2 regions of the Gilliamella sp. W8136 genome follow, and region 2 is predicted to be linked to the other one. Evidence: riboswitches for the same ligand, from Rfam matches in the RefSeq annotation. Region 2 holds a riboswitch; the other holds the start of a gene.

The links. Region 2 has a riboswitch for thiamine pyrophosphate ahead of thiM (hydroxyethylthiazole kinase). Riboswitches for the same ligand answer to the same signal wherever they lie in the genome.
Region 1: another riboswitch for thiamine pyrophosphate. It lies ahead of thiB (thiamine ABC transporter substrate binding subunit); the one in region 2 lies ahead of thiM (hydroxyethylthiazole kinase).

Annotation. Positions count from the first base shown of each region.
Region 1 is NZ_JACFQU010000003.1:858-8,956, forward strand. Features, by position in the region: gene H3T96_RS02265 (hypothetical protein) at 1-821, shown strand, start outside; gene H3T96_RS02270 (T6SS effector BTH_I2691 family protein) at 842-4,444, shown strand; TPP riboswitch at 5,053-5,160, shown strand; gene thiB (thiamine ABC transporter substrate binding subunit) at 5,201-6,208, shown strand; gene thiP (thiamine/thiamine pyrophosphate ABC transporter permease) at 6,242-7,810, shown strand; gene thiQ (thiamine ABC transporter ATP-binding protein ThiQ) at 7,797-8,099, shown strand, end outside.
Region 2 is NZ_JACFQU010000004.1:185,908-194,006, reverse strand. Features, by position in the region: gene H3T96_RS03865 (STY0301 family protein) at 1-447, shown strand, start outside; gene thiD (bifunctional hydroxymethylpyrimidine kinase/phosphomethylpyrimidine kinase) at 776-1,570, opposite strand; gene thiE (thiamine phosphate synthase) at 1,575-2,228, opposite strand; gene thiM (hydroxyethylthiazole kinase) at 2,238-3,026, opposite strand; TPP riboswitch at 3,085-3,187, opposite strand; gene trkA (Trk system potassium transporter TrkA) at 3,224-4,585, opposite strand; gene trpS (tryptophan--tRNA ligase) at 4,754-5,749, opposite strand; gene H3T96_RS03835 (phosphoglycolate phosphatase) at 5,788-6,483, opposite strand; gene rpe (ribulose-phosphate 3-epimerase) at 6,476-7,153, opposite strand; gene H3T96_RS03825 (Dam family site-specific DNA-(adenine-N6)-methyltransferase) at 7,193-8,014, opposite strand; gene H3T96_RS03820 (SPOR domain-containing protein) at 8,067-8,099, opposite strand, start outside.

The DNA.
Region 1 (8,099 bases), on a different contig from region 2:
AAATAATTCAATTTTTTTATAAAAAATTCAAAATTACTCAAGTAAAAATTAAGCATCCTTCAGTATTAGCGTGGCAAAGACCTTTGCTTTTAGCATTAAATTTAAAAGACACTTTTGAACGTGATGTATTGCGTTATACTATTGATCAAGCATTATCAGAATTAAACCCACAAAATTTATGTAAAAATGGAACAAGACATTATAGTGGTTGGGTATTTACACACAGTAATATTCAAAATATAGCAGAAGATTTTGCTTATCTCTCATTGCAAAAAATTTATAAAACTAATCAGTTACTAAGATTTTATGATCCGGCTGTTTTACCTCAACTATTAACCATATTAAATACCCAATTACAAATAAAACTATTAGGGCATATTGAAATATGGACGCTATTAGATGGTAACGGTGATCTGTTTTATCGACATAATGATGAACCAAGTATGGTATATACAGGACAATTGGGTATAACAAAACAATTAGAACAAGAAATTAATTGCATTGGCATTAATAACCAATTCTTAAAAAAATATCGAAAAACCCATCCTCTGGAAAAGATAAATGAATGTGAATCGTTAAATAAAATAAAACCATGTTTATTACGTCTAATGTCTCGTGGTTTTACTGATAATGCATTGTTAGTCGAATGGGCAAAAGTTGCATATATGTGGGGGAAAGATTTTGATTTACACCCTTATGTAAAAAATAAAATCCAGAACATGAAAACACGTTTTGATTTCACTACGTTATTAAACAAAATAAATAGTCCAGATTGGCAAATAATATTGAATCAAGATCTGAGTGAACAAACAAATAAATAAAGTAATTGAGGAATTAAATAATGTCAGTAAAACAATGTGGATGCCAAACACAGGGAATAGCTATTTTTCCTGTAATATACACCGTAGTACCGAAAGCACTTAATTGTCCTCAACCCGATTGGGTGAATTTATCATCTGTAACTAACGTTCCTTTAGATAAAGAATATCAATATCATGCTAGATCACTTAGGAAAGGATTTTTGTATGTTTATCTACCAAATGAGATCGGTGAGAATAAATGGCAAGCGTATACAACAGATGATAATGGTAATCTTTATAAACAACACAATCCTTATACAGTTAAATTACCAGATGAAATAATTGAAAACGGTGGTTTTCAATGTCCAAATTTAAGAAGTAACGAAAGCCATAATAAATTTATCACCATTTCCAGTCCTCAAGAGCAAAAAGAAGTCTATATTGCGTTTAGTGATATACCATGGGATGAAAAAGTTATTGAATTACATGAAAAAGATCCCGAAAAACGCATGCAAAAAATTATTATGGATCAATGGAAAGGGAACACATTTAAAACAATGATTAGCTCAACAACAGCAACAGAGCAAACCATAAAACAAATTTTAGATTTTGATCCGAATTTTGACGAAAAAAAATTACCGTACGATGAGAAACATAAATGGCAATCAAGCTATCAGACTGATGACCAAAAAGAAAATAAAAAAGAATTTTATCCATTATATAGTGGATATATTGCTTACACTCATATGGGTGTGAATGAAAATGATGGGACAATCGGACTTCAACCTTTTGGGTATGATGAAAAAATTTTAAAAAGTAATACGACTAATTTTGTTTGGACTAGGCAAAATAATCTGGTAAAAAAAGTAGTTAGTAGTATGCAGGAATACAGTAAAGATTATTCGCCTTTGATTTTTGCTATTGAAGATCCAATAGGTATAGCCCAAGAATTAAATGGATATTATCTTGATATTTTTGATAAAGTTAATCACTATCGACGTGATTTGGAATTTGAATTTGATGCATTAGAATCTTACGAATATGCATTAGAACTTTTGATCCAAAAAGAATTTGTCTCTGATTATCAGAATAACTTTACTACACATCCTTATTTAAAACAAGTAATGAAAGATAAAGCTATACCACAAGCGGAAGAGTTACCTATATTTTCAACTTTTAATCAATTATCTGTGTTGGTTAGTCATGAACTGTATGGGAAACCGTTCAGTGGAAACTATTTGCCTTATATACAAGTTGATGACAATTTCCGAGCTATTTCCAATCAAAATGAACATTATGATTGGGAAAGAAATTATTATTTACATGGCAAAGATTACAATCTTTATAATTTTAATGTTGATGATTACAGTAAAATTTACTCTAAGGATAGATTAAAATTAAATTGTAAATCTTATATTGAATCGCCTTTACCAGTTAGAAACCTCCAAAATCAAATTAGTTATAATTCTATCCAATCATATTTTGAAGATAAATTAATTAGTTATGAAAATAGAGAAGAACAGTTTAAACAAGATAAAAAAGATAAAATTAAAAATATCCAAGAAAAATATGCAAAATGCCTAGATAACAATATGTTAAATATGCTTAAACAGCAATATAAGAATTTGCAAGAAAGAATAGCATCGATTGCAGAAGAGAGAGCATCACAAGTAATTAATTGGTTGCAAAAAAGTAATTTTTATCTTCATATGAAAGATTTAGATGGTAATATTTGGTGTGATGTAATAGCAAATAACGAGAAAAAAGACATACTTGATAATCAATTTGAGATAAATGAAGCCCTTTCCGATAATGAGATTACCAAAGATGAAGCGCAGATAATATCAAAGCAGATTAATCCTTATGGGATGATTTATTCGTCTATAGTTGATAATTGTACATCATGTTTAGAGTTAACCAAGATAGGAAAAAATTATTTAAATTCATGTATAAAATTTAATAATGCTAATGAAGATAAACCTGACAGTATCATTGTGCGAGGAATAGCAAATAATAGTGATATGGTTTTAGAAAACATTCAGATGTTGTTAGAAAAAATTCAAAATTCAAATTCATCTGAAGAAATCGATATTAATGAAGTGATGACTTCGACTAAAATCGGTAAAATTGCGGCTTATTATAAAAAAGTTCAAGGTTTTTTAAATGCAGTGAAGAGTTATGATGAATCAATTAAAGAAGCCAATAAAATTTTAAAAAATTATCCTGAAGCACCAAAACAATTGAAAGACTTCGGAATAAAATTAAATAATAATGAACGTTTATTAACAATCTTTTTTACTGGACGATTTTTAAAAGTTAATAATTTAGCTGTTCGTCTATGTAATATAATGTTTTATCCAATCAATAGTAGTAAGCTAATCAGTTATATGAATGCTTCATTATGTTTGGCATTTCATACATCTGTATTAGGCCTATATAAAAAAGGAACACAAGTTGTTCTAAAAGCACAAAATGAAGTAAGAAAAACTGTAATTAAATCATCTTGGTTTAAAGGAAAATTACCAAAAACTAAAACTTTGGATAATGGTAAAGTGGTTAATTTAACTACTCGAGAACGAGTTGAGATACTTAAAGAAAAACGTGATTACATAAAAAGTCAAAATAGGAAAAATGATATTATTTCAAATGTTCTAAATTATAATCACAGAAATAATTTACCTAGATTAAATAAAACAAAAGATACCGATTTATCAAATCTTAATAATAAGGCAGTAGAAAAAAGTCAAGGTTTTAAAGATCTCCGTTTAGCTTTTATTATTGGTATATTTGAAATATTTAATTGGCTTAAAATTAAAGAACAAACTAAGGGGCAAAAGGACGATAGTTTTTGGTCAGCGGAAATGATAGCGTGTTCACTGAGTATGTCGGCTGCAACAACTGAACTTTTGTACCAATTTATTAAAGTAACAGCGGGTGATAAAACAGTAGCAGCTGGGCGTATAAAGGTATTATCGGGATTTTTAGGTGCCGCGACAGGAGTATTTGTCGCGTGTCAGCGACTTTCAAAAGTTAAAGATGAAGTAGAAAAAGGGAATGTGTGTTTAGCAGTGTTGCATTTACTTGTTGCTACGGGACATTCTACCAACGCCATATTAGGATTGATGGCTTCTTCCACTTATCATATAAAATGGTTGACTAGTGCTTTAAGAAATAAAGTTTTAGAAAAAATTATAACGGATAAGGCCTCTAGAACATTACTTTTCTATGCTATTGGTGAATATACTACCCAAATATTGGCTAAAAGGATTTTATTTTTAGGTTTAGGACTTTGGTTTAGTATTATTATTTTACTTATAGAAGGGTTGATTTGGTACCTAAGTGACAATGATCTAGAAGAATGGATAAAATATAGTGCACTAGGCACGAATCGAAGTGATCATATAGCTTATCACTTAGTATCTAAACAGCGCTCTGAATTTAAAAAAGTATTGGAATCAATGTTTGGAATTAAAGAGTCAGATGTTGAAATAAATAACCAAAATAAAATTATTGCTAAATTAAATACATCAGAATTATCAACAAAAACTGATAAAGAACTAAACACCACCTTTAATGAATATGATGCCTTAAAACTAATTACAGAAGATTTAGCTCGTAGACAACAGGTTAGATCAATTAAATAAAAAAATTTTAATAAATCAGCCATGATGGCTGGTTTATTAACCAACTTGTCCGTGTGTTATTTCGGATTTTTTGCTAGATAGATTCTTAATGAGAATGAATAATATTTCATTGCTTTCAAATGATTATTTGCAAAATCAGGAATCTATAACTCATTGATATTAATTTATCTTTTTTTGTGAAATATTTTTACCAGTTTACTTTTACTTGTTCAATTAGCGTTGAATAATACGATTGAAGTTGCTTGTTATTTGGTAAAAATAAATTAGCTTAATTGATATTAAAAAATATGACTATCTTTAAAATGAAAGTAAACAAAAACAGTAATAAAAAGTCATTTTATTCACATAAATTCTATTATAAATTTAATAATAAAATAGACGAAACGGTATAGACTCCTGAATATTTTTTACAAAAATCACTATTTTTATTTTAAGCATCACCGTTTTTTATACCTAAATGAGGAGCAACTGGTTACTAATGTTTGATATGATTTAAATTTAACTAAAAATAATGGATTTTCTGATGATTTTTTACCAGAAAATGATACCTTAAAAATAACTTACCACTTTCTTTATTTACAATTTTCCAACTAACTACTAAACTAATATCGTTCTCAACGGGGTGCCTTATGGGCTGAGAGTGTTAGGTTTACTAATGCAACTCGTCGAACCTGAACTGGGTCATGCCAGCGGAGGGATTTGAGTTATCGTGTCTGCTCAAACCTTTTGTCTTTTATTCGCTTTTTTGGAGGCAAAATGTTTTGTAATAAATTCTTACTGTCATTTTTATTTTCTGTATTCTTTGTAGCAACTTCTGCTAATGCTAAAATTCATGAAAAACCTATTTTAACTGTTTATAGTTATAGCTCTTTTATTTCCGAGTGGGGACCAGGTGAAGCAATTAAACAGGGCTTTGAAGCGCAGTGTGATTGCCAACTTGATATTGTAACGCTAGGCGATGGTGTGTCGATTTTAAATCGTCTTCGCCTTGAGGGTAATAAAACCAATGCTGATGTTATTTTAGGTTTAGACAATAATCTTTTAGGACAAGCTAAACAGGCTAATATCATGGCACCTCATCAAATAGCCAAACCTAACAATCTTAATACTGATTGGTGGAATGAGGATTTTATGCCGTATGATTTCGGTTATTTTGCTTTTATCTATAATAAAGAAAAAATAAAGAATCCTCCCCACTCATTACATGAGTTAGTTGACAATAAAGCCAATTGGAAAATTATTTATCAAGATCCTAGAACCAGTACTCCCGGATTAGGATTGTTATTTTGGGTAAAAAATATTTACGGTAAGGATGCGGTATCGGCATGGCAAAAAATTGCTAAAAATACTGTTACAGTTACTAAAGGGTGGAGTGAAGCATACGGTATGTTCTTAAAAGGTGAAGCTGATTTGGTACTGAGTTATAGCACATCGCCAGTTGCACATATAATTAATGATCAAGATTATCGTTATAATGCCGCTATTTTTGATGAGGGGCATTATCGTCAAGTTGAAATAGCAGGTATCACCAAATATAGTCAACAACCACAATTAGCACGTCGCTTTTTAAAATATCTATTAACACCCGAGGTACAACGGCAATTTGCTGAAAAAAATGTTATGTATCCTATTATAAATACGCCATTACCCCCTGCGTTTGATCAGATTAATAAAGTCAGTAAAGCGCTTGAATTTGATGCAGAGAAAGTGGTTGATAATCAAAAAGCTTGGATACGAGAATGGCAATCAGCCATTAGTCAGTAATAAAAAAGATTGTTAATTTTATAATAAAAAGCAATGTTAAATTTTAAAACGTTACTGCCAGGTATCAGCGCTGCTAATTTGATAATAGCAGTTTTAGGCACTGCATTGTTTGCGCTTTGTTATACAGCCATAAAGTCCGATAATTTAACGCTCTATATTGATAATTATTTATTTCACATTATTTGGATCACTTTCATGCAAGCGATATTATCGACGTTTTTGTCGGTATTTTTGGCCGTTGTTATGGCTAAAGCGTTGTCCATTATCGATTTTTGGGGAAAAAGCTTTCTGATACGAATCATGCCCGTTACCTTTATATTACCAACATTAGTTGTTGTAACCGGGCTATTATCTGTTTATGGTCAACAAGGTTTATTTGCTACGTGTTTTGCTTATTTAGGCTTATCTTTTTCAACTTCAATTTATGGACTGGTTGGGATTTTATTGGCTCATGTTTTTTTGAATTTTCCTTATGCGAGCGGTCTGTTTTATCAAACATTAACGAGTGTTCCTGTTGAGCAAAAACAACTGGCTGCTCAGCTTAATTTTTCTCATTTTACTTATTTTAAATTAGTAGAATGGCCATTATTGCGTCGGCAGCTTTTACCCATGTCAGGACTGATTTTTATGCTTTGCTTTACCAGCTTTGCTATAGTGTTGGCATTAGGAGGAGGGCCGAAGTATACCACTATTGAAGTTGCTATTTACCAATCGATTCGCGATTTTGATTTTATGCAAGCTGTTATGTTAGCAATCATACAGCTCATTTGTTGTATGAGTTTTGTTTGGATACTGCGAAAAACAAATCATTATCGCGATCTTAGTGCACAGTATATTCGCTACCAATATCGTTTACCCAACACTGTGACTATAGGTTTAGTTAGTGCTGTTATTGTGATTTTGGGAGCAATGTATATATTTTTGCCAATGATTACGTTATTGATTGAAGGTATTGGTTATTTTCAATGGTCGCAGTTAAATTGGGCTTTTCAGCAAGCTGTTATCTATTCGTTAATAATTGCCCTTGGTTCAGCTTTGGTGGCTATGTTACTTGCTTTATTAATACTTTGGACCAATAGCCGTCTATTGATTGGCAATCAGCAACAATGGAGCAATCGTTTAATGTTAGTGGGGTCATTGATATTAACCATTCCAAGCATGGTACTTGCATCAGGATTGTTTATTTTGTTATTTCAGTATGCTGATAATGCCGTGTTTGTCTGTGGTTTAATGATGCTTTGCAATGGTCTAATGGCCTTACCTTTTATCTTAAAAAATCTTGAAGTGCCAATGTTTGATGTTACATCACGATATTGGCAATTATGTCAATCTTTAAACATTGCAGGTATTAGGCATTTTTATCTAATTGAATATAAATCATTAAAAAAACTTCTTACGTTGAGCTTGGCCTTTTCGGCATTATTGTCAATGGGTGATTTTGGTATTATTGCGTTGTTTGGCGGGCAAGCCGTTACCACATTACCTTATTATTTGTATCAACAAATAGCGCATTATCATTATCAAGAGAGCGCCGTGACGGCTGCATTTTTGTTAATCTTATCTTTTAGTTTATTAATTGTGATGGATTATGATCGAACTTAATCAAATTAATTATCAATATGATGATTTTAAAATGCATTTTAATATGCAAATTGCTACCCAAGAAAAAGTAGTCATTGTTGGACCGAGTGGTGCGGGTAAAAGTACCTTATTAAGCTTGATCGCAGGATTTATTTTTCCAAGTTCAGGGCAAATCATTCTTAATAATCAGAATATGACGCAAACTTTACCGGGTAAGCGCCCAGTTTCGATGCTGTTTCAAAATAATAACTTATTCGATCATTTAACCGTTGAGCAAAATATTGCTTTAGGCATTAAACCGTCATTAAAA
Region 2 (8,099 bases):
GGAAAAAGATTATACAGCGCTATGATAACCATCGCTTGTTTGGCAAGTGTTTTTACTGTAAATGCATATCAGATTGATTGTCCAAAAGAGATGACAATCAAAGTCAAAGTTGAAGAAATGCCAGATGGATGGGAAATTTCGGAAGATAGAACTTACACTTCATCTTTTTTTAATTTGGGACTTTTTTATGATAAACCCGCTAACAAAGCTTCATTGGTACCTGCAAGAGGCACAATTGATGGTCAACAACAAAAATTAGTATGGGAAGTGAATCATGTCAAAGATACCGCTCCTTATTATGTTGTTTGTCAATATGCGAGCGGAGTTGCAATCACCAAAAAGATTGATCTTTCAATGAAGAGTTGCTGGGCGCTCTATTCAGAAGATAAAGATACAAAACAAGGATCGCTCCACTGTAGTGTGAGTGAAGCAAAGAATCTGCATTAGTCTATTTGATGTACAAATCTTTCAATACAAAAATCATATTTGAATGAAAGGAGAGAGCAAAACCTTTTGAATCATGACCCGTATCTTTAAGGACTTTTTTTAAAGATAGCGTATTTGTGATTCATGTTAGATGTAATTGTGATTTTAATTCCTATGTTTTTGATGGTTATTGATCTTTGAGTAATAAAAAAGTAATTCCATTGATTAATTGAAATTGGGATTGAGATAATTTTAGATATTTATGTCCTGTTGGTGTGTCGTTATGTTTAAAAATCATATTAACTCTTTTTTCGACACACCAGTTTCAGTATTTATTAAAAAATTTAATCTACCACCACTGATAAAAATGGTGCGTTGGACCAATTCCTTGACCAATGTTTAACTCATCTGCATGAGTAATTGCACCTTGCAAATAGTCTTTCGCTTGCTGTATGGCATCTTCTAAACCATGTTTAGGCAACAGTGCCGCAATTGCTGCTGATAATGTGCAACCGGTGCCATGAGTATTTTTAGTTTGAATTCGCGGTGAGACCATTCTAATCGTTTGCATTGGGGTTATTAAATAATCCGGGCTCTCTGGACTGGGTAAATGCCCGCCTTTCATTAAAACTGCTTTACAACCTAATTTCAATAACTCATAACCTTGCTGTAGCATTTGATCTTCGTTCTTTGCTTCTTCACAATCGAGTAACGTTGCCGCTTCGGGAAGATTGGGTGTTATTACTGTTGCTAAAGGTATCAATTGTTCACGAATTGCGCTAACAGAGTCAGATTTTAACAGCGTATGTCCCCCTTTAGCGATCATCACCGTATCAAGCACAATGTTAGCAATAGGGTTATTGTTCAGCAGATGATAAACAGTCGTTACGATCTCTTTATTCATTAGCATTCCCATTTTCACGCTATCAATTTTTATATCGTGATATAGGGTATTAAATTGTTTAGCCACAAATGTAGGATCAATTGCCAATACGCTATCAACGCCTTGGGTACTTTGTGCGGTAAGGGCGGTGATTACTGACATTCCATAGGCTCCGAGAGCTGAAAAGGCTTTTAAATCTGCTTGGATACCTGCACCGCCACTTGGATCAGAACCGGCAATGGTTAAAACAACGGTTGTCATAATATTACCCCTTATTTTTTTGAGCTTGTTGGATTTTTTCAATTAGCGATAGTGTGGCTTGTTGTATATCTTTTTGACCGCAAATTGCCGAAACGACAGCAATGCCTTCAATACCACTTTGCAATATTGGGGTAGCATTATTGGCATTAATGCCACCTATTGCCACAGCAGGGCGCTGTTTTAGCTTAACTAATTGAGTTAATTGTGGCATGCCCATTGCTGGTGCGGCATCTTGTTTAGTGGTGGTAGGATAAATTGGACCAATCCCAATATAATCGACAAGTTGCCATGGGACTTCATTAAGTTGTTGGCGATTAGCGACCGAAAATCCTAACCATTTGTCATTGCCAATTAATTTACGTGTGACATCGACTGGTAAATCGCTTTGCCCAATATGGACACCATCGGCATCAATTGCTAGGGCTATATCAACATGATCGTTAATAAATAAAGGAACACGGGTATCGCTTAACACTTCTTTTAATGCTAATGCTGCGTAATACCAATTTTTACCAGAAAATTCATGTTCTGATCTTAATTGAACGGCGGTTACCCCATTAGCAACAGCGATTTTTGTGGTCTCTACCATGCCAGTAATACCACCACATAAAATTGGATCTAGGACTAAATAGAGACTTAAGTCGAGAAGTTTATTCATCTGATTTCCTTATACTTGTGATGGGTTAAATAGTGAAAGCTGATCGATCAGCGATACAGCGTACGTGCCTAACCCTTGTTGTTTGTTGGCAAGCTCTCCAGCTTTTTTCATCATAAAACAGGCTGACGCTGTAGCAAGTAAGGTATTAGATGAGCCAGCAATAAAAGCTGCAACCATGGCTGATAATGAGCAACCAGTACCAGTAATTTTAGTTAATGCTATATCCCCGCCTGTGATGCTGTAAGTCTGTTTACCGTCAGTAATATAATCAATATCTCCGGTAATGCTAACGATGGTTTGATGTTTTTGGGCAAGCTGTTTAGCTGCATTTAAGGCCGATTCAGTAGAATCTTGACCGTCAGGACCTTTGGCAGATGAGTTATCACCATTTAAAGCTAATATTTCTGAAGCATTACCACGAATAACGGTAGGTTTATAACCAATTAATTGATGGACTATATCGGTACGATAAGCAAGTGCTGGTCCGACTGCGACCGGATCGAGTACCCATGGTATGTGATTTTTTTGAGCACTGGCAGCCGCTAATAACATGCTTTCTGCACTATTGCTATCAAGGGTGCCAACATTGATTAGTAAACAATTGGCAATTTGCACAAATGAGGCAACTTCTTGCTTAGCAATGACCATGGCTGGTGATGCACCAATTGCTAATAATACATTCGCTGTAAAATTTTGAACCACATCATTAGTAATACAGTGTACTAATGGATGTTGTTGTTTTACATGATCGATAAAAGATCTTGCTTGGGTTATTTGCAGGGCTTGAGTGGCAGACATATTCTTTCCTTACAACAAGTTATAAAGTTAGCTTAGGGAAGAGTGTGCCAATTGAGGACTTTTAAGGCTTAGACTTCCCTACGCTGGTATAATCCAGATCAGGTTCAACGGGTAAAATCTCAGTTTTTTGTGGGTAACAAAAAACACCCCGAGTCAAAAGAGCTTTTATTATGGACTGACTAATAATTTAACACAAGTTATTGTAATAATTTTTCTATATCGGTTATGTCACGTCGGTCAGGTAAGAAGATGATGAGATGATCGTTACTTTCGATGGTTAAGTCTGTATTAACGATAATCACATCTTCACCACGCACTACCGCACCAATGGTAGCACCAGAAGGTAATTTTAAACCGTTGATATTTTTACCCACCAGTTTGGAACTCTCTTTATCTCCATGTGCAATCACCTCGACAATTTCAGATTCGCCCTGTCTTAAAGAGACCACTTTAACAACCGCCGATTGTCTTACATGGCTTAATAGCTCTGAAATAGTGGCATGTTGTGGTGAAATGGCAATATCTATAACGCTATCATTAATTAGTTCAAGGTAGGCTTGCTTTTGGATTAAAACAATCACTTTTTTAGCGCCCATTCTTTTAGCTAACATGGATGACATAATGTTAGATTCATCGTCACTTGTTACAGCAATAAACAGATCTGTGAGTTCAACTTGTTCTTGTGATAGCAGCTCTTGATCTGACGATTCACCATGTAAAACCGTGGTATTAACCAGTTGTTCGGCAATTAATTCGGCACGTTCAGCGTTACGTTCAATTAATTTAACTTGATAGTCATTCTCTAAACGTTTAGCTAAAGCAATCGCGATGCCACCACCACCACTAATTATGATGCGTTTATAAGGTTTTTCTAGCCGCTGTAATTCACTTGTTACTGCTTTGATATTGCTAGGTGGGGTGATGAAATAAACCATATCACCCGCTTCAATGAGTGTAGAGCCTAATGGGCGAATAAAGCGATTTTTTCGATATATTGCAACCACTCTGGCTTCAACATGGGGTAAATGTTCTTTCAGTTCAGACAATTCGCTTCCGACTAAGGCTCCACCATAGTAGGCCGTCACCGCAACCAAACATACACGGTTATCGTAAAAAGAGGCAAACTGTAACGAGCCTGGATATTGTACTAACTGACTTACGTGATTAGTAATTAGATTTTCTGGAGCAATAATATGGTCGATATTAATGCAATCTTTATTGAAAAATGGATATTTTTCGTCATTATATTCTGGTGCACGAATACGTGCGACTTTTTGCGGAATATTGAACATAACGTGACCTATTTGACAGGCCATCATATTCACTTCGTCCGAATTAGTGACGGCAACCAGCATATCAGCCGATTCAGCACCTGCACTTTCTAATACTTGTGGATATGATGATTTGCCACAAATGACCTGTAAATCAAAACGCTCTTGTAAAGATTGCAATTTATCATGATCTTCATCGACCACCGTTACATCGTTTTGTTTTTCGGTAACAAGGTATTCAGCTAAAGCACTGCCTGTTTGTCCAGCCCCAAGAATAATAATCTTCATAACTAACCCATATATTTAGATGGCTTTAATCGTTATTCACTAACTTCGTTGATTAAAGCCAATCTATACTATTTTTTTGTGATAGTTAGCGATTTTAAGTTATAACTATCAGTTTGTGGTTTAGCAGTTAATGGTTTATTTTTGTTAAAAACAGTTTATTAAAATTGTTTATACAAAACCAATTGCGTCATAAACCTTTTTCAAGGTTGGTTCGGCTTTTGAACGTGCTTTTTCTGCACCTTCTTGCATGATTGAATGTAAGTAACTTTCATCATCACGATATTGGTGATATTTAGTTTGTAACGCTGTTAACATATCAATCACTTGCGTTGCCACTTCAGTTTTAAGGTGTCCGTACATTTTGCCTTCAAACTCTTTTTCAAGTTCAGCAATAGGTTTACCTGTAATACCTGTTAAGATATCAAGTAAGTTAGATACACCAGCTTTATTTTTTAAATCATATCGTACGACTGGTGGTTCGTCAGAATCGGTCATTGCTCGTTTGATTTTCTTCTCAATGTCTTTAGGATTTTCGAGTAATCCAATCACATTATTGCGGTTTTCATCTGATTTAGACATTTTTTTGGTTGGATCTTGTAATGACATGACCCGTGCACCAACTTTAGCAATAAAAGGCTCTGGTACAGTAAAGATATCGCCATAAAGCGCATTAAAACGCATAGCAATATCACGCGATAATTCAAGGTGTTGCTTTTGATCGTCACCAACAGGTACTAAATTGGCTTGATATAATAAAATATCGGCAGCCATTAGAACAGGATAATCAAATAGACCTGCATTGATGTTTTCAGCATGGCGAGCTGATTTGTCCTTAAACTGTGTCATTCGACTGAGTTCACCAAAATAGGTGTAACAGTTTAATGCCCAACCCAGTTCAGCATGAGCGGGTACATGAGATTGTACAAAAATAGTGCTTTGCTTCGGATCGATGCCACATGCTAAATATAAGGCTAATGTATCAAGGGTCGCTTTACGCAATTTTTGTGGGTCTTGACGTACAGTAATTGCGTGCTGATTGACGATACAATAAACGCAATCATATTCGTTTTGCAACGCTACCCAGTTTTTTAAAGCCCCTAAATAGTTGCCAAGTGTTAGTTCGCCTGATGGCTGAGCGCCACTAAATACAATCGGTTTACTCATAATTTATTCCTAATCTAGTTATTTTTTATCTTTACTTATTATTTCTTAGCTTCAGCTTTAGGCTGAGGTAATAAGGTTAATATATCTTTAAAATCATCCAATAAAAAATCGGGATTGCTCGTTGCAATCGAGATGCCATAGTTATACCCATAAGTTAGTGCAACCGTCGGGCATTTGGCATTTTGTGCGGCAGTAATATCGTTTTTAGAATCGCCTACAAACAATAATTGATCGCTAAATAAACCAAAGGTTGCCATGACTTGGTATAACGGAGCAGGATGGGGTTTTAATTTAATAACATCACCACCACCAAGCATTAGGGAAAAGTACTCTTTTATGCCAAGCGACGATAATAGGGCAGGCAAAAATTGAGCGGGCTTATTGGTTACCAGTGCCAGTGGATATTGATTCTCATGCAGCGTTTTTAAGGTTTCTTTCACATGCGGAAACAGCTTAGTTTCAGCATCCATCACTTTGTCATAATGTTGATTAAACAGGGTTTTAGCTTGGGAAAGTTGTTCAGTTGATGGAACAACATTGATCGCTTTAAAAATGCGCTCTAACATTACATCAATGCCATTGCCAACAAAGTTTTTTACTTGTTCGTTTGTTATTGTGGGTAGTTTTAAATCTGCAAGCATGTTTTGTGCAGCAAGTGCAAGTCCTGGCACACTATCAACGAGTGTACCATCTAAATCAAAGGCGATTGCTTGAATATCTTGTAATTTATGCATGTGTTACTCCTGCTAACTGTTGGCGCATAGCGTCAATTACTGCTTTGTAATCGGGTTCACCAAAAATAGCCGAGCCCGCAACAAACATATCGGCCCCAGCTTTGGCAATTTCGGCAATGTTGTCAACTTTTACGCCACCATCGACTTCTAAACGAATATCTCGTCCTGAATCAATAATGCGTTTTCTGGTTTGTTGTAATTTTTTTAAGGTAGATGGAATAAAAGACTGTCCACCAAAACCAGGGTTAACGCTCATTAATAAAATAATATCAATTTTATCAATAATATAATCTAAGTAATCTAAAGGGGTAGCTGGATTAAGCACAATACCAGCACTGCAACCATGATCTTTGATTAATTGTATCGAGCGATCCAAATGGATGGTCGCTTCTGGATGAATAGAAATATTAGTAGCACCCGCTTTAGCAAAAGAGGTAATTAATTCTTCAACCGGTGAAACCATTAAATGCACATCAATGGGTGCAGTGATCCCATAGTCACGTAACGCTTTGCAAAACATTGAACCCATAGTTAGATTGGGTACAAAATGATTATCCATTACATCAAAATGGATAACATCGGCGCCAGCATCAAGTACTTTTTGAGTATCTTCACCAAGACGAGCAAAATCAGCGGATAGTATGGATGGTGCTATAATAAATTCTTTCATAACCTACCTCTAAATAATCAACTTTACATATGAGCCTACTCATGACTTTTTATATAAAGCTAAAATTTCATCAATCTTTTTTCTACTTCCACCAGCACAACTGATTGAACGACGCATTTCTGCTCGATAAAGATGACTCGCTTTATTATATAGCGTCATGGTGTAATCAGTATAATGGTTAGACACCAGTACGGGTATATTTTTTTTGTATGCCACTGTTTCCGCTAATTTTGACAAATTTTCATGCTCTTCAAAGCCAAAAATATTGGAATAATAAGAGGTAAATCCCCCTGATTTATTAGGTGGAATATAAGGTGGATCACAATATATCACCGAATTCTGTCCAGCCTTTTGCATCACTTCGTGATAGGGCGCACAAATAAACTCAGCTTTTTGTGCTTTTTCAGCAAAAAAGTAAAGTTCTTTTTCAGGAAAATAGACTGTTTTATATCGACCAAAAGGTACATTAAATTTTCCGTTAGTATTATAACGACATAAACCGTTATAACCATGTCGATTAAAATAGACAAAGAGTAACGATCTTAAATACTGATCGTTGCTACCATTAAAAACATCTCGGAGTTGGTAAAATGCCTCAGATTGATTATTTTGCTCATTAAATAATGGTCTAAGATCATTAATAAATTGATCAGGGTTTGTTTTTAGTAGTTTGAATAGTGCAATTAAATCATGATTGATATCAGCTAAAATATAACTTTTGTAATCGGTATTTAAAAAAACAGAACCTGCGCCAACAAAAGGTTCAATTAATTGCTCCCCTTCTGGTAGATATTGCTTAATTGTGTCTACAAGCGCATACTTTCCTCCGGCCCATTTTAAAAAGGCTCGTTGCTTCTTCAACGGTTGCTCCTATTTTTTCGTTGCTAGTAGGATAAATGGACGATATCCTTTATTAATTTACTATTTTTTCTTTATTTACTTCTGC